DNA from 3 places in the Litorilituus sediminis genome. Region 1 is predicted to be linked to each of the others. Evidence: predicted binding sites of a transcription regulator. Region 1 holds the regulator's gene; each other region holds the start of a gene.

Region 1 (7,831 bases):
GCATGACGATACGGTAATACTCAGTGATATTTTAATCGCGATTGAACATATCGGTTATCATGCCCTGCCTTTTAAAGCGAACGATGCAGAGATTCAAAATAAAAAGCACAGTAAAATATTTATTAAGCGCTTAGGCATCAGTGGCATTTTAATGATGCAAGTGATGATGATTGCCATTGGCCTATATTTTGGCGCTTTTGCCGATATGGCTGAGCACAATAAAGTCTACCTAAGGTGGACAAGTTTTTTATTAACCTTGCCTATTGTCAGTTATGGTGCCTTTCCTTTTTATACTGGCGCAATCAATGCGATAAAAGCCAAGCGGCTTTCCATGGACGTTCCTGTTTCTATTGCCATTATATTAGCCTTTAGTGCCAGTGGTTGGGCAACTATTTCTCAGCAAGGTGAAGTGTACTTTGAATCAGTTTCTATGTTCACTTTTCTTTTACTCATTGGTAAATTTTTAGAGTTTAGAGCTCGCTCAAGAGCAGCGCAAGTATCTGCTAATCTACTTAAATTAATGCCAATGACAGCAACTAAGCTGATAAACAATACACAGCAAGAAAATGCCAGCGAAGAGCAATTAATCGCAGCTAAGCAACTGGTTAAAGGCGATAGCGTTATCGTTAAGCCAGGTGAAGTAGTACCCGCTGATGGCATTATTATTTCAGGGCAAAGCCAACTGAATGAAGCCATGCTATCAGGAGAGCAGCGCCCTATAAGTAAAACTGAACAAGACAAAGTGTTCGCTGGTACAATTAATGGCGATGGTAATTTAATTGTTAAAGTTGATCAGCCTAGCAGTCAATCCTTTTTAAGCCAGTTAATACGCTTAAGCGAACACTCCCAAGCACATAAGCCTAAACTGGCTAAATTCTCAGACAAAGTCGCGCAATACTTTGTTGCTATTATCCTGGTTACTGCCATAGGCACCGCGCTGTATTGGCATCAACATCTACCAGAAGAAGCTTTTTGGATCACTCTATCGGTATTAGTTGCCACCTGCCCTTGTGCGTTATCGCTAGCAACACCAACTGCACTGACCTGCGCCACCACGCGGTTAAATCGAGAAGGTATTATGACAAAGTCTGCGCATGTGATGGAAACCATGCCACAAGTCAATTGTTTTGCCTTTGATAAAACCGGTACACTGACCACAGGTGAATTTTCTATCGCAGAAGTAACCCTAAGCGATTTCTCTCTCAGTAACGGTCTTAACGAAGACAAGGTGCTCGCCATTGCTGCAGCACTAGAGGCACACTCTGAGCACCCAATAGCTAAACCATTTACTAAGCATCGCGACTTTACTATTAACGCGCATCAGGTAGAAGTAATTTCAGGCCAAGGCGTGCTAGGAAATATTAACGAGCAAACATACCGCATAGGTAAACCTAACTGGCTGTTAAGCGAACAGGAAGGACATCATTATAAAGAATACTCGTGTGTACTGGTTAAAGTAGTTGAAAATAACCACAGCCAAGTAATCGCAAGCTTTAAGTTAGTTGATGAGATCAGAGATGATGCCGACAAAGTCATCGAACAATTGAATAAGTCTGCGACGACTATGTTGCTTTCAGGTGATAGCCAAATAGCCTGCGATAAAATTAAGCAAACAATCCCTCTGCACTCTGCACAAGGTGGCTTAACCGCTAGCGATAAAATGGAAATTATCCAAGCAAAACAAGCAAAAGAGCACCTCGTGGTGATGACCGGAGATGGCGTGAATGACTCTCCAGTGTTTGGCGCCGCGCATGTTTCTATCGCTATGGGCTGTGGCGCTGATATTGCCAAAAGCGGTGCTGACGTTATATTGCTGAATAATAAACTAACCAGTATTCTGACATTAGCTAAAGTAGCGAAGAAAACCCGAAAAATCATTTTTCAAAATTATCTCTGGGCGTTTGGTTACAATGCTATTGTACTACCGCTTGCAGTATGTGGCTTTATTACGCCCTATATGGCTGTTATCGGCATGTCAGCAAGTTCAATATTGGTTATCACCAACTCCCTGCGTTTACTTAAAAGGTAAGTAATCATGAGCATCATTTATATCTTAATCCCGATTGCAATTTTACTTACCGCCTTAGGTATTTATCTCTTTTTCTGGGCGGTAAAATCCGAGCAATTTGATGATTTAGAAAAACAAGGCATGAGTATCCTATTTGACGATAAAAAGGTTGACGATAAAAAAGGCTCTGAAAACAAGCAAGAGCAAGCTGAACAGACAAAAGATTACGGTAAAGAAGATAACCAGAGTCAATAATTGTGAGCCTAGATTTACTTTCAGCGTTTCTAATCGGCTTGGTTGGCTCAGGACATTGCCTTGGTATGTGTGGCGGTATCACCACCATGTTAACGTCTGCCATTACCACTAAAGCGGATAGCCAAGTTGGCAATATCTCTGTGCAAGTCACTCAAGCAAGACAAAAGCCTAAGCTCATTATTTGCTATCACTTTGGACGCATAGCATCTTACAGTTTAATTGGTGCTCTCGTTGGCTTTACTGGCTCAATTGCAGCGAAAAATATAGGTTTACCTATCGCTGGATTAAGACTTGTCGCAGCCGTATTTTTAATTCTACTTGGGCTGTATATTGGTCAATGGTTTATGTTATTAACACGTATCGAAGCCATTGGCGCCAAATTGTGGCGGAAAATATCACCTTTAGCCAATAAGGTCATTCCTGTTGATTCAGGCAAAAAAGCACTCACCTTAGGGGCGCTGTGGGGCTGGTTACCCTGTGGGCTAGTTTATTCAACCCTCACTTGGGCATTAGCCAGTGGTAACGCCCTAACAGGCGCTGGTATTATGTTACTGTTTGGCTTGGGCACCTTACCGGCCTTACTAGCACTCTCATTTAGCCTTGCTAGCATAAAAAATCTACTAGTCAAGCCAAAAACTAAACAATTTATGGCAATATTAGTTATAGCTTATGGTTTTTACAGTTTTTTTGTTGCATATCAATTAATGTTCTAATAACATTGCCTCATTACAGCGTTTTTTACATATTTGTGAGTAAATAAAAGCTATGCCCAATAAAAGTTGCCCAAGCCAACAACATATTCACTGTCAAAATTGTAGTATTAGTGAATTATGTTTACCTTTCTCCCTGAATGATAGTGAACTCAATTCCTTAGATGAAATTATTGATCGCAAACGCCCTATCCACAAAGGCGATAAGATCTTCCATGATGGCCAAGAATTACACTCATTATATGCAATTCGCTCAGGCACCTTTAAAACCTTTACCGTAAATGAACAAGGTGAAGAGCAAATTACTGGTTTTCATCTAGCAGGTGATTTACTGGGCTTTGACGCCATCGCAGAAAACGCTCACCCAAGCTTTGCCCAAGCGTTAGAAACCTCTATGGTATGTGAAATTCCTTATACCAACTTAGATAGCCTATCAAACACTATGCCTAAGCTTAAAAAGCAAGTATTACGTTTGATGAGTACTGAAATCAAAACAGATCAAGAAATGTTAACCTTGCTTAACAGAAAGAACGCCGAGCAGCGTGTGGCAACTTTCTTAGTCAGCTTAAGTGAACGTTACCGTGCTAGAGGTCTTTCAGCAACTGAATTTCGCTTAACCATGACTCGTAGTGATATTGGTAACTATATTGGTCTAACGGTTGAGACCATTAGTCGTCTACTTAATCGTTTTCATAAAAACGAGTTAATCAAAGTTGATGGTAAATTGATTACTATTTTAGACTTAGATGAACTGACTGATGTAGCAGCGCTCTAAGTTCAGCGCTTTTAGCTTAATAAAAATCCCATAAGTTACTCAATTATTTAATTAAGTAACTTATGGGATTTTTTTATCTCCGTTACAAAGTAAATTGATATAAAACAAGCATTAATCACACTATTTTGCTATAAAGTAATTAGACCAGTTAAACAGAATTGATAATTGCTTAAATAGAGGTTATTCATGGAAATGTATCAAAACATACTCGTTGTTGTCGACCCAACCACCAACGAACAGAAAGCCCTGAAAAGAGCCATTGAGTTGGCCAGTAAGATTAACGAAAACAGCGCAACGCCAACGAAAATTACCGCCTTCTTTAGTATCTTTGATTTCTCTTATGAAATGACCACAATCCTATCAAGCGGTGAACGCGACGCTATGCGTCAAATGGTCATAAAAGATAAACAACAATGGCTCGATGATATTATTGCTGAATTAGATTCAGGTATGGATATTAAAAGCCAAGTGGTTTGGCATAACCGACCATTTGAAGCCATCGTTAACCAAGTACTTGAGCATGGCTATGATTTAGTGATCAAAGGCACTCATCAGCACGATAAATTAAAATCAGTTGTTTTCACTCCTACTGACTGGCATATATTACGCAAGTGCCCTACGCCAGTGTTACTGGTTAAAGATCATGAGTGGCCGAAAAATGGCAATATCCTAGCAGCACTGAATGTTGGCAGCGATGAAGAAGAGCACTTATCTCTTAATAATGATATTACTGAACAAGCATCAGAGCTTGCTAAGCTTATTAAAGCGAACGTGCATCTAGTCAATTCATACCCGGGAACACCTGTTAACATTTCTATTGAAATTCCAGAATTTGACTCTTCAGAGTACAACAACGCCATGTTAAAGCATCATAAAGAAGCGATGGCTGCACATGCTAACAAATTTAATATTGATGTTAAAAACACCTATGTTGAAGAAGGCTTACCAGAGACAGTAATAGAGCAAGCCGCGCAACAAATTGACGCTGAGCTGGTTATATTAGGTACAATCGGCAGAACAGGTATTTCAGCAGCATTAATTGGCAATACCGCAGAGCATGTTATAGATCAGCTCAATTGCGATGTTTTAGCGCTAAAACCACAAGGCTATATATCGCCGCTTGATAATAGTTAAGCTGAACTCGATGTAAGAGATAAGTTACCAGCTATCATTTTCTTAAAGCCAAGCGATATGCTTGGCTTTTTCATTTCTACAAACTGAGTTTTTGTTGGGCTCTCATTGGTAATCCATTTATTTGCGCGTATAATGCGCACAAATTTTTAGTGCTTGCAGTATTAGCCATATGACAAATCCATCTGAAAACACATTAACACCGACACAAAAGACTCAATTAGCTAAGCTTGAAAAAAGACTTAGAGGGCATGTTGGCAAAGCCATTGCGCAATACAATATGATTGAAGACGGTGATAAAGTTATGGTTTGCCTTTCTGGTGGCAAAGACAGCTACGCCCTACTCGCTATCTTAATGTTGTTAAAAGAATCAGCACCAATTCACTTTGATATTGTCGCGGTCAACTTAGATCAAAAACAACCTGGTTTTCCTGAGCATATCTTACCTAATTACCTTGATAGCTTAGGTATAGATTACAAGGTGGTTGAAGAAGACACCTACGCTATCGTTAAAGATAAAATTCCTGAAGGTAAAACCACCTGTAGCTTATGCTCTCGTTTAAGACGCGCAGTGTTATATAGAACGGCAAAAGAGCTTGGCGCAACAAAAATTGCCTTAGGTCATCATAGAGATGACATGATTGAAACACTGATGTTAAATATGTTCTACGGTGGAAAAATGAAAGCCATGCCAGCTAAATTAGTATCAGACAATGGTGAACATGTTGTCATCAGGCCATTAGCATTTTGTAAGGAAAGCGAACTGATCCAATATGGTGAACTAAAAGCCTTTCCTATCATTCCGTGTAACTTGTGTGGCTCTCAACCAAACTTACAACGACAAAACATTAAACGTATGTTAAATGATTGGCATGAGCAATTTCCAGGACGAATTGAGTCTATGTTTACCGCAATGCAAAACGTGGTGCCGTCTCACTTATGCGATAGTGAACTATTTGACTTTAAATCCATTGATGCCACATCAGGTGTCATCAATGGTGGCGATTTAGCTTTTGATCAAGAAAGTTATGCCGCTACAAACACAGCAAATACCGAAACTACGCCAGATAATCAATTAAATATTGTTGAAGTACAATAATAACTATCGGCACTCGCTTAAACTTAAATTAGTCACTTAAATTAATCACTTAAGTGAGTGCTAGTATCCTCATAGGCAAAGAAGCGCTGATTGTGACGCAACATATCCGTAATATCTAACACATAATGAGCACCGCGCTCTGAATACGGTAATAAACCTGTCGCCAGAATTTCTGCATCAAGCGGTTGATTATGCGCTCTTAACTGCGAGCGAATACTTCTAAACACCATGTAGGCGTTATGTGTGTTGATATTTCGAAAATAACCCTTAACCGCATCATCTACGCTATCAAACGCAGCAACTTCATGTTTTGCCCCTTCGTTACGGCCATTGGGTACCATGCCGCACTTAGGTTGATAACACCAAATACCAAAAAAGTTTAAACCAATTCTCGCAAAACGTGAGGTTCCCCATGCTGATTCATTGGCAGCCTGTACCAATACAAGCGACTCAGGAATAATATCAACTCGCTCTAACAGCTCATCAATTTTCTGCAAGGTAGAACTATGTTTATTTACCCGATATCGTTTTGCCAACTTTGCCAATTCAGCTTGTTCTGTTTCAGTCAAACCAATCTCTAAAGTAATTTGCTCTAACCAATATTCTAACTTTTGACGAGTTTGCAATAATCGCTGGTTTTGTTTCGCCACAGCCGGTTGAATAAAATCAAAGAAACGCTTTTTCTTCGTTGCGATATCCCTAATCGAAGCAAAATCAGGCAATTTGACATCGTGAAGCGGCTTTTCTTTAATGGTTTTTGGCTTTTTAACCGCCACAGCCTTTTGCTCACTTTTTGCTAAATCTGAGGTAGTCGTTTTAAGTGGTGCTTTATATTCTGGCGGTGGCATAAAAGTAAATGGCGCAGCTAAGCCAACCAATAAAAAGCCTACTAATAAAACCTTAATTAATCCACGAATCTTCATATATATCTTCCGTTACTCAGCATACTATGACAGCAATTAAGCTGAAAAAGTGTCATCTGAATTCTGCTCATCCTTTTGAGTTTTCTTGATATTTTGACTGGCGTTTGCCGTATTTTCTATGACTTTTTCCGGGTTATTGGAAGCCACTTGAATACCGAAAATATCTCGGTATAAGATACCTTTAACATTGTAGTACCAAGGTGCTAAATACGTCATACCAAATAAAAAGATCACAACACCTACCGGCGCAATACTTGACTCAACTAACAGTGCCATAGGAAATAGCAAAGCCAAAAAGCACATAATTAGCACTAAATATAGCGTCATCAGTTGAAACCATTTAAACCGTAATGCCTGCACAGATATAACAATTGCTTTTACAGGAGATAACTGTTTTTCTACCACCAAAGGAATGGTCAATGACAATACCACAGCTAAAAATATTCCCGGTAAAATCAATAACTGTAAGCCTAAGCTAATTAACGATGAAGTAAGTAAGGCGCAAATTGCCACCCAACTACCACGTTTTAAAAATGAAAAAATCATACTCGGCTTGGTTTTCATGCCAATGGAGTGTAAAACCCCCATCATTTCAACACCTGCCATAAACGGCCAAATAACCACAGTGACTAAAATATTAAGGATCATACTCGCTTGTGGGTCTTGAAAAACGGCTTCTATACCACCTAAATAACCACTCGCAATATAAGATACCAGCATACCTAGAATAAGCGAAAAACCTAAGCCTAAATTAATCGAGACACGAGCCTTTAATGTTTGCTGCCAAGCTTGAGAGAGCACTTGCTTAGTATCAATTGCATAGTCGCCTTTTACTGCTTGCTCTATGCTACCACCTACTTGTACAACAGAAATTTTTTCTGACAAAGCTAAACCCTAATTCTATTACCTTTAAACTAATTGCATGAGATT
Region 2 (7,831 bases), 1.5 Mb from region 1:
AAAACTTACTTCCTGCAACCAATTTGTGATGTCCTATCTCCAGAACTTACTTTCATCCTGAAAGTAAAAGGGGCATGACATCCGCCATGCCCTTTATATCAATAAAACTTATCTTAAGTTTTATTACCTACAACTTAGGTTTTGTGGTTAATACGGTTAGAAACGTTGAACTTACCTGTTGGGGTAGTTAAACCTTTAATACGCGCTTTCTCTTTAAGCGTTTTTGCATCGTAAACCACGATTTCACCTGTTGGGTTTGAGTTATCAGTACGGTTCCATACAGATACCCATACTTCTGAACCGTCAGCACTGAATTCCATGTGAAGAGCTGCTTTACCTTCTTCTTCAGTTACACGGATAGTCTTAACAATTTCACGAGTTTTCTTATCGAATACTTGTACTGATTGTTGTACTTCTGGCTCTGGGTGTTTAAGTTGGTCAGCCCATACGTAGTCTGAAGTTGGGTGAGTACGGATGAATACACCAGCACCGTCAGTTTCAACTTCATAACATAGTTTCCAAGCTTGATCAGGGTGGTTGATTGGGTCATTACCCCAAACAGATACTAAACCAACACCTAAGTGAGTTGTTGCACCAACAGGACCACACTCTTTATCAGTCCAGTTAGCACCAGGACCTGGGTGAGGTAAGCTGTCTACGTCAATCATCATCTCTAACTTAGCGTCTTTAGTATCAACAACAACCATTTTGTTTGATGCGTTAGCAGCGATTTGGAAGTAGCGACCTGAAGGGTCGAAGAAACCATCGTGTAAGAATTCAGCAGATTCCATCGCAGTAATTGTTAAGTTGTCTAAGTCTGAGTAGTCAACTTGTAACATTTTACCTGTTTCTTTAACTGCAACGATGAAAGCAGACTCATTTGGCGCAGTGTAAATTGCCGCTACACGAGCTTCGTTAATGAACTCACCTTTAGTGTTGTAACCACGAGTAGACACAACTTTAAGTGGGTTTAATGTTTCAGCATCCATAATTACGAAATGCGCAGGCCAGTAACCACCAGCAATTACGTATTTACCGTCACCTGATACCGCGATATCACGTGCGTCATATGCCATCTTAGTTTCAGCAACTAACATTTTCTCAGGTTTTTGCCATAAATCGATCTTGTTAACTTTACCGTCACGACCGATTGTGTACCAGAAACGACCTACATCTTTCGCGTGGTCTTTCTTATGGTGCTCTGTACCTTTAATTACGTGTACCGCATAACCAGTGTCGATGTGAGTAACGATTTTCTTAGTGTCACCGTCAACAATTGCTGCTTTACCTGCATCACGCTCGATTACAACGAAGAAGTTTTTCCAGTTTAAACCGTGTAATGGTTTAGTTGGGTAATCTTTAAGGGCAACGTACTCTTTTGTGTGAGAGCGCATTTGCTCTAAAGACATTTCTGGTGGCACAGGTGGTTTCATTTGGATGAAGGTTGCTAAGTTAGCAATTTCTTGCTTAGTGAACAAATCATCAAAGTTGTTCATACCGCCTTCAGTACCCAAAGCAATAATTTTTTCTAAACGCTTTTGACCTTTTTTAAGCATGTTCTTAGGCTCTAGGTTTTTACCTGTAGCGCCTTTACGTAGAACACCGTGACAACCTGCACAACGTTGGAAGTAGTGTAATTGTGCTTTTTCAAAATCAGCTTCAGATAAAGTTGGTTCAGCTGCTGATACTGACATGCTAACGCCGCTAGCTGCCATACCAATAGCAAGTCCAAGAACTGAAAGACTATACTTTACTTTTTTCATCGGTTACTCTCCAGATGTTATTTTAAGTGCTTTTCTAGGTCAGCCTTATAAGAAATACAAAACTTTCCTATGTTTTAATGTTTATATCAGCAGGTTACTTTTCTTGACCAAATCTACTGATATAAGCATTAAAAACGACAGAATTGGAAAACTTGCCTAAACTTGAAACAGGAACAAAAGACCAATTTTGTGTAACTAATTATTACTATCGGTCAATTTTGACTTTGAAAATGTGATGCAGATCAAGTTTGAAAAAAAATAACGCTTAATGACTAGACAACTTGATCAAGGTCAATAAATCATTCCACTTTAATGAAAATAATTACCACACAAAGTGTTTAAGACTATTTAAACAACTCATTAACCTCATTATTTTTAAGGGTATTGTTTATGAACAATCGCACCAAATCATTTATTTACGCAGCTGTTATAGGTCTGATCATAGTAGCAATATTCTTAGGATTTCTTTCTAGCTTAGCGAATCCTATTTCATGGATCTTGATCGCCGTATTGATCATGATCCCCATGCTCTATAAAAGGAAAGGTCAAGACAACCAAGTACAGTGGCGAGAAGAATACAGTGTTGGTATCACTCACATTGACAATGATCACAAAAAGCTAATCTCACTATTAAACCAATTTAGCATGGCTTACGATTACGCCATGAGCGAAACCTTCGAAAAAGAAGCGCTAGAGGAATTAGTTAGCTATACCAAGTATCATTTTGAACGTGAAGAAAAACTGATGAGCGAAAACGACTACCCTGACTTTGAAGCACATAAAGCACAACACGAGCAAATGATTGCCCAAGTAGAAGAGTTTGTGCAGCTATATAATGAAAAAGGTCATGATGCCTTAAATGAAATAGTAGAGTTCCTTACCGGCTGGCTAATCAACCACATTAATGGTACCGATAAACAATACAGTGAACACTTACATGAACGCGGTGTTTACTAAACTCAACTAGACTAAGCTAAGCTAAGCTAAGCAAAATAACTTAAGCAAAGCCGGCTTGTTAACTCAAACAAGCTGGTTTTTTTTGCCCTAAAAACATAAAGACATCTGTTGATATATAGTTGATATTGCAAAGATTTGATCAAAATCAAATTATTGTCTTAATTTCAATTTATCCACTGACAGCAAAGAGACATATCGAGTAGAGTACCTACTCTACTTAACCACACTTATAGTAAGGATATTATTCATGAGTGTTTCTAATAAAACTAAATCAGCTCTTTTCTATGTTGTTATCTTATTAATGTCATGTGCTATCGTATTAGCCTTTGTTTTTCCATCACCACTTGTGGCCGTATTACCCGTTGCGCCAGCATTAATGTTGATGCCGATGCTACGACAGAAACACATTAGGCAAATCAAATGGTCAAACGACTATAACTTAGGTATAGATTATATCGATGAGGATCATAAGAAATTAGTTCATCTTCTAAACCAATTTAGTATTGCCTATGATTATGCTCAATGTGAAGAATTCGAGCGTGATGCCTTACATGAACTAGTGCGCTATACCAAGTATCACTTTAGACGTGAAGAAGCGCTGATGGAAGAATATGGCTATCCAAATCTTGAAGCGCATAAAGAAGAGCACAAAGCTATGATAGATGCGGTTGATGGTTACGTGAAAATTTATCAAGAGCAAGGTCATGAATCTCTAAAACAAGTCACTAACTTATTAGAGTTTTGGTTAATAAATCACATCAAAGAAGCCGACAAAGAATATAGCAACTACCTTGAAAGATTAGGTGCTGATGTCTTTGACATCGACTAAGCTAACCATATTATGGCTAGGCGTACCTCAATTATGCCTAGTCATAACAAAAATCCCCTTTAGGTGATTTAAATCAAATTATCCCTGGCAAAGATTTGCAAAGCATGATCTTTGACAAAAAAGCCCTACAGCGAACATGGTAATGTGTCTCCAAGCTTAAAAACTGTTTGGACACCTACTATGAATATAGCAAGATTGAAGCCTCACCTATCGCCAAGCTTAGTGGCAGTGCTGGCTATCGCTAACATCATTTTCTCACCAATGAGCCATGCCAGCGATAAAAAACCGCTTACCGATGAAAGAAAAGCACAGTTAACTCATATTGTTAAACAAGATTGTGGCTCATGTCATGGCATGACCTTAAAAGGTGGTTTAGGTCCAGCCTTACTTCCTGAAAACCTTGAAGGTAAGAACGAATTATTTTTGCAATATACCATCTTACACGGTCGCACCAGCACAGCTATGCCACCATGGAAAAGCCTTTTAACTGAACAAGAAGCCTTATGGATTGCCGAGCAATTAAAACAAGGCGCAATGGCTGAAAAAGCCAATTAGCCAATAGCAATAAGTTAAAAGTAAAAGATTAATAGAAGGAATCAAGATGAAAAACACATTACTCAAGTTAGCCACAGGCATAGTATTAGGCTCAGCATTAACGGCTTGTGTTAACACAGCGCAAACAAGCAATAATGCAGCATTACGCTCAACCGGTGATATGGGTGTCATTATTGAGCGTGCCACAGGCCAAGTTCAAATCGTTAACCACACTAACAAGGATGTATTAGCTGAAATTGACGGTTTAGGCGATTTATCACATGCCTCCATTGTTTACTCACGCGATCAACGTTATGCCTATGTTTTTGGTCGTGATGGCGGTTTAACTAAGGTTGATATTTTAAAAGACAAAATAGATAACCGTGTGATTCAATCAGGTAACAGCATTGGCGGTGCCATCAGCCAAGACGGCAAACTTGTTGCCGTGTCAAACTACACCCCAGGTGGTGTAAAAGTGTTTAACGCCGATACCTTAGAGCTAGTCGCCACCATTGATGCCACAGAGCTAGTTGGTAAGCCAAAAAATAAAGACGGCAGCTCAGTTCGCTCAAAAGTGGTTGGCTTAGTGGATGCACCAAACCATCGCTTTATCTTTAGCTTATTCGATAGCCATGAAATCTGGATTGCAGATTTCTCCGGCCATGATAAAGGCGAAGAGATGAAACTAACCAAGTTTACTGACATTGGCTACTTCCCTTACGATGCCTTAATGAGCCCAGATGGTCGCTACTACATTGCCGGTCTTTTCGGTGAAGATGGCATGGCAATGTTAGATTTATGGCATCTAGATAAAGGCGTTACCCGTATTTTGAAAGATTACGGTAAAGGCGATAAAAAATTACCTGTCTATAAAATGCCACACTTAGAAGGTTGGGCAATGGCCGGCGACTACGCTTTTATGCCAGCCGTTGGTCAACACAAAGTATTAGTTGTTAACACCAAAACTTGGCAGCAAGTGGCTGAAATTCCTGCGCATAGCCAGCCAATTTTCGTCATGGCTCAGCCTGACAATCGCCAAATTTGGGTTAACTTTGCTTATCCAGATAACAACACCATTCAAGTATTTAATACACAAACCTTTGAGCTAGTTAAAACACTAACACCAGGGCCAGCAGTATTACATATGGAATTCACGCCACGTGGTGAGCATGTTTGGATGTCGGTACGTGACAGCAACGAAGTACATGTTTATGACACTCAAACCCAAGAGCTATTAAAAACTATGCCATCAAAAAGCCCGAGCGGTATTTTCTTTACTAATCGCGCACACCACATTGGATTATAATTATGTCATTAACTAAGAGAGCAAATGCCGAGTTTATTACTCAGCTACAACAAGACATTATCAATAACTTTCAACGCGGTTTGCCTTTATCTGAACAGCCTTATCTCTGCATAGCTGAGCAGTTAAGTGTTAATGGCAATAGCTACACAGAGCAAGATGTTTTTGATGCCATCATGCAGCTTGATGAGTTAGGTGTTATCTCGCGTATTGGCCCAGTATTTGACCATAAAAAAGCCGGCGCTAGTACCCTTGCTGCCATTGCGGTACCGCCAGCTGAGCTTGATAAAGTGGCTGGTATAGTCAATCAATTTGAGCAGGTTAACCATAATTACGGTCGCGAACATGACTTTAACTTATGGTTTGTGGTTACCGCCAGCGACCCAGTCGCCTTAAACAACACCATTAAAAAAATTGAAGCCTTAACTGGCTACCCAGTATTAGTGCTGCCAATGGAAGCTTCGTATCATATTGATTTAGCCTTTGGCATTAATATCACCAATGTGCGCAGCCCAATTGTTAATGCACAGCACCTTGAGCTTTATCACAATTTAGCTAAGCAAGACTTTATTGCCCCACTAAGTGAGACGCAAAAAAGCCAGCTACGAAACGGTATCGAAAAAGGTTTAGCCAAAAGCCTGCAACCTTATGCTGAGCTTGCTCAACTTATCAATGCCAAGCAAGCGCAAGTATGCCAGCAAATTGCCCTTTGGCATCAAGATGGTTTAATTCGCCGCTTTGGTTTAGTGATCAAACATCGCAGCTTAGGTTTTAACGCCAATGCTATGGTGGTGTGGAATATACCTGATGAAGACATTGATACCATTGCTAATCAACTAGCTAAATGTCCTGAAGTCTCCTTATGTTATCAAAGACCACGCCGTTTGCCTGATTGGCCTTATAACCTATTTTGCATGATCCACGGTCGCGATAGAGACATAGTCCTAAGACAAATAGCACAAATTACTCAGTCATTAGGCTTAGCTCATATTGAAAAGAACGTATTGTTTAGCTTTAAAGCCTATAAACAAAACGGAGCAAAATACGGTAGAGGACGCGCTCATGGATAAAAGCACCGCAAAACGACGCGAAGTAGCCCAGCTAAATGAACTAGATAAAAAGCTAATTAACTTACTGCAACACGGTTTACCTGTATGTGAACGCCCTTTTGCGCAAATAGCTGAAGAAGTTAACAGCACAGAAGATGAAGTCATCGAACATCTAACTGCCCTGCGCGAACAGCGAGTATTAACACGCTTTGGGCCAATGTTTGATGCTGCTTGTCTTGGTGGTGCTTTTACCCTAGCGGCACTTGCTGTACCAGAGCAAGATTTTGAAAAAGTTACCGAACAGGTCAATAGCTTTGAGCAAATTGCTCACAACTACAAGCGTGATCATGACTACAATATGTGGTTTGTTATCGCCACCGAAGCGAAGGAAGAAATAGAACAAGTAGTACTCGCCATAGAAGAAAAAACAGGGCTTAAGGTGCTTAATGTACCTAAACTAAAAGAGTTTTTTGTTGGCCTTTATTTGCCTGTTTAATAGCGATTTACGAGAAATACTATGTCTGAAGAAATGAACGGATTAACAGAGCTAGAGCGCCAATATATTCTAGCCACGCAAAATGGCTTGCCTATTACCAAAGAGCCATATCATGCGATTGCTAAGCAACTGGGTATTAGTGTTGATGAAGTGTTAGCGCTCACTAAAGATTTACAAGCACGCGGCATTATTCGACGCATCGCAGCAGTGCCTAACCATTACAAACTAGGTTATCAGTACAATGGTATGACAGTTTGGGATGTAGATGATCAGCAAGCAGAAAAGTTTGGCGATGCCGTTGGCCGTTTACCCTTTGTAAGCCATTGTTATTTAAGACCGCGTTTTTTACCCGGTTGGAATTACAACTTATTTGCCATGGTGCACGGCAAAACCCCAGAAGAAATTCAACAACAACGAGGTCAGATCAAAGAATTGTTAAAAGACGTTTTAGTCGAGCGCAATAATGATTCAAGTCAAAGCACGCACTATAAAAGCAATGTTATGTTAACCAGTACAGAAATACTAAAGAAGACTGGTTTGCGACTAAAAAATAAAACAGCGTAACTGTTACAGGCAAGCCACTTTCGAGAGCACAAGGCATAACGATTATGTTTAGAATTTCACAATTATTAAAGACATTACATGACGATATGGTTGACTTTAAGCCAGTCAAACCATCAAGAAAAATGCCAGGTCCTGTGGTAATTTGGAACTTAATTCGTCGCTGTAATTTACGTTGTAAACATTGTTACTCCACATCATTAGATATTGATTTTAAAGATGAGCTAACAACCGAACAAATTAAAGCAACCATTGATGATTTAAAAGTTGCCCACGTTCCAGTGCTCATTTTATCAGGCGGTGAACCACTGCTTCGTCCTGATATTTATGAAATTACTG
Region 3 (7,831 bases), 2.0 Mb from region 1:
ATCATGTGGAAAAACCACACATCAAAAGTGCTGCCTTGTAAAATAAACTTCCAACAAGCTGCTGCTAAAATAAATTTGCAAGATCAATGAGAGCTATTGTAAGGACTATTGATGTCATTTGTAAAATAGGTTAAATTTCGAACGATAGCATTATGGAATACCCTTTGGTATGAAGAAAAGATGGATTTTAATGTAGAGGTTAATCATGCAAGCAATATCAGAAGCAGTTGCCATTGAAAGGCGACAAGAGGTATCTGAGCAAAGAGATGTATGGGAAGATTTAACGTTGGCGCAAAAATTTGCTGCCAGTAGTTTAACTCAATTTGGTTATGAGTTGGCATTTGTGCGAGACTGTCATGGCAATAGCTTGGCGGTATTGCTTTGCAATAATAATATTGCCACCATTTCTAAGGCGGGAGAAATTAATACCGCACCCAATATTAAATTGAGAAACTGATCACTTAGTTAAAAAGCAGATAACTTTCATTAAAAGCGCCTTAGAGCGCTTTTTTTATCGGCAAAATACAGTAAAATAGCAAGTAATATCTAAAAAGGTGAAAGTTCCTTATGTCTCGTAAGAAAAAGTCTAGAAAACCCGCCTCAGCGCCAATAGCTAAGCCGAAATTAAGTAAGCAAGAACTGGAAAATATTGAAAAAAGAGTGCGTAAAAAAACAGGTAAGCAGCCTGGAAATCGTCAGCAAGAAGCGAAATCATCAGCAAAGCAGCAATCAAAAGAGCAAAGAAATAAAGATCCTCGCTTAGGTAGCAAGAAGCCGATTGCGCTAGGTGCTTTAGCGAATAAAGCAGAAAAACAAGCAGTGAAAGCGAAAGATAAGTCATTAACGCCACTTGCAGCGGTAAGGCCGGTTAAATCTGATGAGCTACCCCCAGAGCAAGCGCTTATTGCGATAGAGCAAGATGAAACGCTACAACTTATTTTGGCTAAACAAGAAGATAATATTGAGCTTAGCGAGCAAGAAGTTGATTATTATAACGATATGATGGACAAGCATGCTCAACTTTCACAAGCGCTAGGTCTTGATGATAGCGAAGATGACGTTGCCCAAAGCCAAGTGCGCAGTGAAGAAGAGTTATGGCAAAAATTAGATGGTCATGATTTCTCAGCGTTTGAAGAAGAATAACCACCATGAGCTTATTTTGGATTATTGCCACTAGCATTGGTGTTGTTATTATTTTAGCGTTAGCTTTTTATGCTGGCAGGCTATTGCAACAGTTGTCTTTGCAAACTAAGCGTCAACAGCAAGCAGAGATTGCTCAGCAACAAGCGCATAAAAGTCATGATGTTAAAGCGCTTAAAAGTGTCATTATTATTACCCGTGCTATGCAAGAAGAGCAGTGTGATTTTAGTGAAGGTTGTTGGCGTTTATCTGTGCTGCTTGACTCATTAAAGCTAAGTAGCCAGCTAGATCAGCAATTCCCTGCTATATTTGAGTTATATAACGAAATAAAGCATTTATCGATTCTTGAAGATCGAAAGCAACTGGCTAAAAAACAGCGAATGAAAGAAGATTTTCAGCGTATGCAAGTCGAGTCTCGCTTACGTCCTGCCATTGAGACTGATGTCGAGAATCTTAAGCAATTTGCTGATGAGCAGGTTCAGCAGTTATCTAGTTCATAAAGCTAATCAATTCTGCTCGGCCATTGCTAATGCTGTTCATATGATTACCCATATAGCGAAAAGGTGATAGCAATGTCTGAGCAATTAAAATCACAATTCACCCAACGAATCATTGAACTTCAACAACGGATTGATTCAATTCATCAAGATTTTGCCAATGGTCGCGCTGCTGATTGGGCAGAGCAAGCTGGTGAACGCGAAAATGATGAAGTTCTCAATGCCTTAGAGTCTGAAGCGAAAATTGAAATTCAGCAGTTATCTAACGCAATTGCACGTATTGATAATGGCAATTATGGTATATGTCAGCAGTGCGGTGATGAAATTGCCAAAAAACGACTACAAGTACAACCCGCAGCCGTTATGTGTATTCAGTGTGCTCAGTAATTGATCTCGATTAATATAGCCCTTTATTTTTTGTGGCTATGTTGAGCTTGATCAAGACCACATCTGAGCAATGGTGTATACTCTCTATCGTAAATTAAATCAACGGTAGATAGCATGCAAGTAAGTCAATTTTTCGATAATACATTACTGAGTAAATACAATACCAGTGGGCCAAGATATACGTCTTACCCTACAGCGTTGGAATTTCATGATAATTTTAAACATGAAGATTTTATTCAAGCGGTGCAAAATTCTGAGAACAGAGATTTATCTTTGTATGTTCATATCCCATTTTGCCATACGCTATGTTACTACTGTGGCTGTAATAAAGTTATTACCCGTCATAGAGAAAAAGCAGATACTTATTTAGAGTACTTGGCAAAAGAGATTGCCCTGCAAGCACCACTATTTACAGAATATAGCGTTAAGCAATTGCATTGGGGTGGCGGCACGCCAAGCTTTCTTACTCATGAGCAAATCACTACCTTAGTTTCTTTGTTAAAAGAGAAATTTAATTTTTCTGATGATTTGGAAATGAGTATAGAAATTGACCCACGTGAAATTGAAATGGATCTTGCTGAGCACTTATTCTCGTTAGGCTTTAATCGCTTAAGCTTAGGAGTGCAAGATTTAGATTTAAAAGTACAGCAAGCAATTAACCGTGTTCAATCAACTGAGTTTATTGGTAACTTTATTCATCATGCCAAACAAGTTGGTTTTCAATCAATTAATATTGATTTGATTTATGGTTTACCTCATCAAACATTAGAAAACTTTAAGAAAACATTAGATAAAGCGCATGAGTGGGATGTTGATCGCATTTCATTATTTAGCTACGCGCATTTACCAAGTCGTTTTGCTGCACAACGTAAGTTACGTGATGAGTGGTTACCTAATACCCAAGAAAAGTTTGCCTTAATGAAATTAGCAATCGAAACTTTGTGTGATTATGGTTATGACTTCATTGGTATGGATCATTTTGCTAAACCAAATGATGAACTTTCCATTGCGCAAAATGATGGTTCGTTACATAGAAACTTCCAAGGTTACACGACTCGTGGTGGTTGTGACTTATTAGGGCTAGGTGTTTCATCTATTAGTGCTATTGGTAATAGCTTTAGCCAAAATATCAAAGATTTAAAGGAATATTATCAGGCAATTACTGAGCAACAGCATGCTCAGGTAGTTGGGGTAAGCTTATCTGAAGATGATGTTATTCGTGGAGAAGTCATTCGCGAATTAATGTGTAATTTATACTTAGATAAAAACCAAATTAGTGAAAAATATAATATTAATTTTGATGACTATTTTGCTGATGATCTCCCCTTACTAAATACGTTTATTGATGATGGTTTAGTAGAAAATAACGCTGACTGTATTCGTGTAGATCAAAAGGCGCGTTTGTTAATTCGTATTATTTGTATGAGCTTTGATGCTTATATGAAAAAGCATGTTAACCAGCAGCGTTTTTCTCGCGTGATATAGCAAGAATAGTTTGTTTAATTGAATGGCGAAATACAAGGATGCTGGAGAAGGTCATGCTTGTATTTCACCAAGTGGCTAGATAAAAAATTATCTAAAAAGCCCCATATTGCGATCAGCAACCGCTTCTCGCCAACCGCCTAACCATTGTGATTTAGCTTCGATATTTTGGTATGGACAATGCTCTTTAGCTTTGCCACAAAGACCTGCCTGATAACCATTTGAATGCGCTCTTCCTAATTTGTCCCTTTTTTGTCTCTTCATAGTTTGTACCTCATAGAACACCTCGTAACTGTTTGATAAATAATTATTTAGCTTTTAAATGAAAAGCAGATTTTAAATATAAATACTACGTTGTGGTCAATTTTTGTTGCTTGTGAGTTAGCACTTAGCGTGCTGGTGGGAGTCATATTTTCCATAATTAAACAACGCAAATTGACGGATTTATTTAAGAGGATTTGAACTGTGCTTGCAAGCAAAAATTTTGCTTCACTGCAGCTCAAATTCCATAAAATAGTAGGTCAAATTTTTGCTGAAAAAATAGCCGCTGAGAAAACAACTTGTTAGCAGCTATGCATAGATGAATTTTTTATATTGGCTATTTTTTATATAGAAAATTGGTTTAAAGGTTACAATTTGATGACGTTTTGATGAAAGTTAATTAATGTTTTTAGCTGTCACTGTGTAACAGCGGTTTTAGCATAGCCTCTAAACCATTAAGTTTTATTTCATACATCAAGGCGAGTTGTTCACCGAGTTTACCTTGAGGGTAGCCATTACTATGGAACCAAACTAAATAGGGCTCGGGTAATTGCAGTAATTTCCTTCCTTGGTATTTGCCAAAAGGCATAGTTTGATTAATTGCTTCTACGAGTTTTTTTTGATCGGCTAACAAGAAGGTTCTCCATTATTTCTTTGTCACTTTACTGACATCTGTAGGTCACAAAAACGTCATTTTTCTTATCTAGAATGTCAGCAATTAAATTACCTGTTTTAATTCTCAAATGGAATTTTTATGTCAATTATTAGAAAGCGTAGTGCGGCACATAAGGCATATTTGCCTAGCAATGTTAGGGATAACCAATATATATTAGCGGAATTCGCATTAACCGATGAGTTACTTGACGCCTTATCTGGTAAGTATTCCACTGTAAAGCCGCAGCCGTATTATGACGTCTACCATTATTTATCTACAGCATTTTTTTCTTTAACGACAAAGTTTGAATTAAGTAACTGTCAGTTTATTGCTAATGATAAATTGGCCCGGGTGCGTTTTAGCCAGGAAATGCATCAGTGGCAAACCAACCAACAAATTTTATTTTATTACAATCCTGAACAGCATCATTTGAAGAAGTCTTTCTTTGATGGCAGTAAAAGAGCTAAGAAGATTTGCTTATTGTTTTTAGCTACAGGTGATGATATTCGCCAAAATGCCGCAGGCTTTCATGGCAAAGTTGTTAATGTTTTAGGGCAGTTTTGTCAGGAAATGTCCTTAAAAATGGATGATGTCAGAGTAAGGGATCATCAGCATTTGACCTATGATTTATTTGCCAAGGAAAAGGGGTGTGCATCAACGCAAGTACATAAACTGAGACAAATTGATAAGCGCTATGCCAGTCAACATGTTGAGTTGCCTATTAATCATAGCGCGATGAATTATGCGGTGATTAATTTAAACATCAATAATGATATTTTGAACTTGGTAGAGCTAGACAATAGCTCTCAAGACCCTTACAACCCTTTGTATACGCACTTAACCAATGTGTTTACCCTTGCAGCTAAACAGTATAATTTAAATAATGCTGCACTTATTGCTAATGGTCTTGTGCCTATAGTGCGCTATAGCATTCATGAAATTGTCTCTAGGGTAGGCGAGTTGCAAATGCTTGGTTACAACCCTGAGCAAACACCATGTGGCATTGTCAGTAAGTGGGACGCTAATGAATTAACGGATACTATCCAGCTTATTTTTGTTGCCACGAAAGAAAATAGTACAGAATATGGTTACGGGCGTTTTCTAAATCAAATTGAGCAAGCAATGCAATTAATGGCAAAAGAGTTAGGTATATCGCCTAGTAAAAATGAGCTTTTAATTCGCTTCCATCAGCATGTCGCTTATAACTTTTAGCTTCTGCTTAGCTGGTTTGTGGGCGCTTTTGTAGCTTACGCTGTAAAGTGCGCCTATGCATGGAAAGCTGTCTGGCGGTGGCAGAGATATTCCCTTGATTAGCCTTTAATACTTGCTGAATATGCTGCCATTCTACTTGCTCTGCTGACAGTGTTTGTTCAGGCTCGTCTTTGATATCTATCGTGGCTGCCTTGGTATTGCTCAAGGTGGCTAGTAGGGTTTGACTGTCTATAGGTTTAGCAAGGTAATCATCTGCCCCTAGCTTTATGGCATCAACTGCGGTAGCAATACTAGCAAAGCCTGTCAGTAATATAATACGACTTTGTGGTCTTAGTTTGCGCAGAGGCGTGATGATATTTAATGTGGTTTCTTCTGCAAGCTTCATATCAAGTAAGATATAGTCAGGCAAAATACGATGACACGCTAACAGGGCGTCATTGTTGTTATCAACATGGGTACATTCATAGCCGTGCTTTTCCAATCGTCTTTTTAGTGTGTTGGCAAAGACAATGTCATCTTCAACTATGAGTAATTTCATGTCTAACTCCGTGTTTTATTGTTTGTTCTTTTGGGCCACTAAGCTTGGCTAGCGGGTAAACTTAAGGTAACTAAAGCGCCACCATCTTGATGGTTTGTTAATGCTAACTTACCACCTAGCCTTTCTAAACTCGCATGACTTAGAAAAACCGCCATGCCTAATCCTTGTTCACTGGCAACGGGTTTTACCCCGAGCTCTGCTAATTTTTTCAGAGTAAAACCTAAACCGTAATCTCTGATACTTAATTGCCAATTTTCACCGATGATCTGGCTCTCAATACTTAAACGCAGGCTGTTATTGGCTTTACTCGCTCTAATGGCATTGTTAATAAGATTTAGAATCGCGGGCAATAAAGCGGCATCAGCATTGATGCTGTTATTATCTTGGTGTCTAGCAATAAGTTCAAGTTCAATATCAGGGTAGTTAACAGAGATATTGTCTTTTATATCATCGAGTAATTGTTGGCAGCTAATAGGCTTTATTGTTTGCTCTTTAATGGAAAATACCATGGCTCTAAAGTCTGCCAAACTCTCACGACAGCGCGTAAGTTGTTCTTGCATATCATCTATGACGGGATTATTAGGGAAATCTTCAGCCAGCTCATCGGCAAGCAATTGCACGGTGGCGATAGGGGTTGCTAATTGGTGAGTAACCTGAGCTGAGGCAACACCAAGTGCGGTAACCTGTTCTTGTTTGAGCAAATTTTCTCGATAAGCAGCAATGGCCAGTTCTTGCTGGTTAATGCTACGCGCCATTTTGCCTACCACTAAAGCAACAACCAGTGTTGAGAAAAGAAAGTTAATGCCCATACCAATAAAGTGACCTTCCATATTGCCATGCATAACACTCATTGGCAGAAACCAAAGTAAGGCGCTATAAGAGAAAATAGCCAATGAGGCTACTATGGCTAATAATATTGGCGTTAAGGTAACTGCCGCTATGGCAATTGGGATAAGTAACAAAGATACAAAGGCGTTGGTTGCTCCGCCGCTGAAAAATAGTAGTAGTGATAAGAAAATAATATCAGCACAAATTTGAATTAAAATGGCGGTTTGGCTGTTCTTATCATCACTCGGGTGGTGTTTTCTATAATAGAAGCTGCTACCTAAGGTAAACAATACTTCGAGACCTATGACGCTAAATAGCGGAGTCCAAGGTAACTGGTAATGCAGTACTAAATTAACAAAAAAGATCAGCAATAGCTGAATGGTAATTGCTATGCTACGCAAGGCAATAATGGCTTGTATTTGGCTTGCTCTTTTGATGAATTTTGGCATAAGTCTTTTATGGCTAAATGAAATTAATTAGCATCTTACCTGATTAATGAGCAAAAAAGTTAAGCAAGGCACATCAAGTTGATAAAGATCAGCAAAAAACAAATAGACGTCTAAACGTCTATGGTGTATTGTTACTCGAGATAAATTCACGTGATTTGGTGAGGCTATGACAGAAAAATCTAATAAGACGAATATTCAACAGGCAACTTTAGCTGGTGGCTGTTTTTGGTGTATAGAGGCGGCATATAACAGCTTGCAAGGTATAGAGCAGGCAGTGTCGGGTTATATGGGTGGTGACAGTGCTGCACCAACATATAAAGAAGTTTGCGCTGGCGATACAGGCCATGCTGAAGTGGTGCGTTTAACCTTTGATGCCGATATC

What was found. The regulator FNR, encoded in region 1, switches genes on or off when oxygen is low (the NO sensors DNR and NnrR bind a similar motif). The targets are predictions, from matches to a motif close to TTGATCTAGATCAA.
Region 2: a site for FNR is predicted at 2,045-2,058, ahead of EMK97_RS08040 (bacteriohemerythrin). Genes of this name have one in related genera too.
Region 3: a site for FNR is predicted at 2,066-2,079, ahead of hemN (oxygen-independent coproporphyrinogen III oxidase). Genes of this name have one in related genera too.

What each region holds. Positions count from the first base shown of each region.
Region 1 is NZ_CP034759.1:281,462-289,292, reverse strand. Features, by position in the region: gene EMK97_RS01315 (heavy metal translocating P-type ATPase) at 1-2,029, shown strand, start outside; gene ccoS (cbb3-type cytochrome oxidase assembly protein CcoS) at 2,036-2,263, shown strand; gene EMK97_RS01305 (sulfite exporter TauE/SafE family protein) at 2,266-2,976, shown strand; gene fnr (fumarate/nitrate reduction transcriptional regulator Fnr) at 3,029-3,748, shown strand; gene uspE (universal stress protein UspE) at 3,935-4,882, shown strand; gene ttcA (tRNA 2-thiocytidine(32) synthetase TtcA) at 5,052-5,978, shown strand; gene EMK97_RS01285 (glucosaminidase domain-containing protein) at 6,020-6,901, opposite strand; gene EMK97_RS01280 (YciC family protein) at 6,938-7,786, opposite strand.
Region 2 is NZ_CP034759.1:1,809,042-1,816,872, forward strand. Features, by position in the region: gene EMK97_RS08035 (cytochrome D1 domain-containing protein) at 135-1,763, opposite strand; gene EMK97_RS08040 (bacteriohemerythrin) at 2,154-2,720, shown strand; gene EMK97_RS08045 (bacteriohemerythrin) at 2,968-3,549, shown strand; gene EMK97_RS08050 (c-type cytochrome) at 3,730-4,104, shown strand; gene EMK97_RS08055 (cytochrome D1 domain-containing protein) at 4,151-5,389, shown strand; gene ahbB (siroheme decarboxylase subunit beta) at 5,392-6,456, shown strand; gene EMK97_RS08065 (Lrp/AsnC family transcriptional regulator) at 6,449-6,931, shown strand; gene ahbB (siroheme decarboxylase subunit beta) at 6,953-7,495, shown strand; gene nirJ (heme d1 biosynthesis radical SAM protein NirJ) at 7,540-7,831, shown strand, end outside.
Region 3 is NZ_CP034759.1:2,314,218-2,322,048, reverse strand. Features, by position in the region: gene EMK97_RS10340 (hypothetical protein) at 206-457, shown strand; gene yihI (Der GTPase-activating protein YihI) at 568-1,143, shown strand; gene EMK97_RS10330 (DUF2489 domain-containing protein) at 1,149-1,640, shown strand; gene EMK97_RS10325 (TraR/DksA family transcriptional regulator) at 1,713-2,024, shown strand; gene hemN (oxygen-independent coproporphyrinogen III oxidase) at 2,139-3,509, shown strand; gene rmf (ribosome modulation factor) at 3,597-3,770, opposite strand; gene EMK97_RS10310 (DUF3820 family protein) at 4,177-4,401, opposite strand; gene EMK97_RS10305 (DUF3083 family protein) at 4,522-5,634, shown strand; gene EMK97_RS10300 (response regulator transcription factor) at 5,642-6,172, opposite strand; gene EMK97_RS10295 (sensor histidine kinase) at 6,211-7,449, opposite strand; gene msrA (peptide-methionine (S)-S-oxide reductase MsrA) at 7,616-7,831, shown strand, end outside.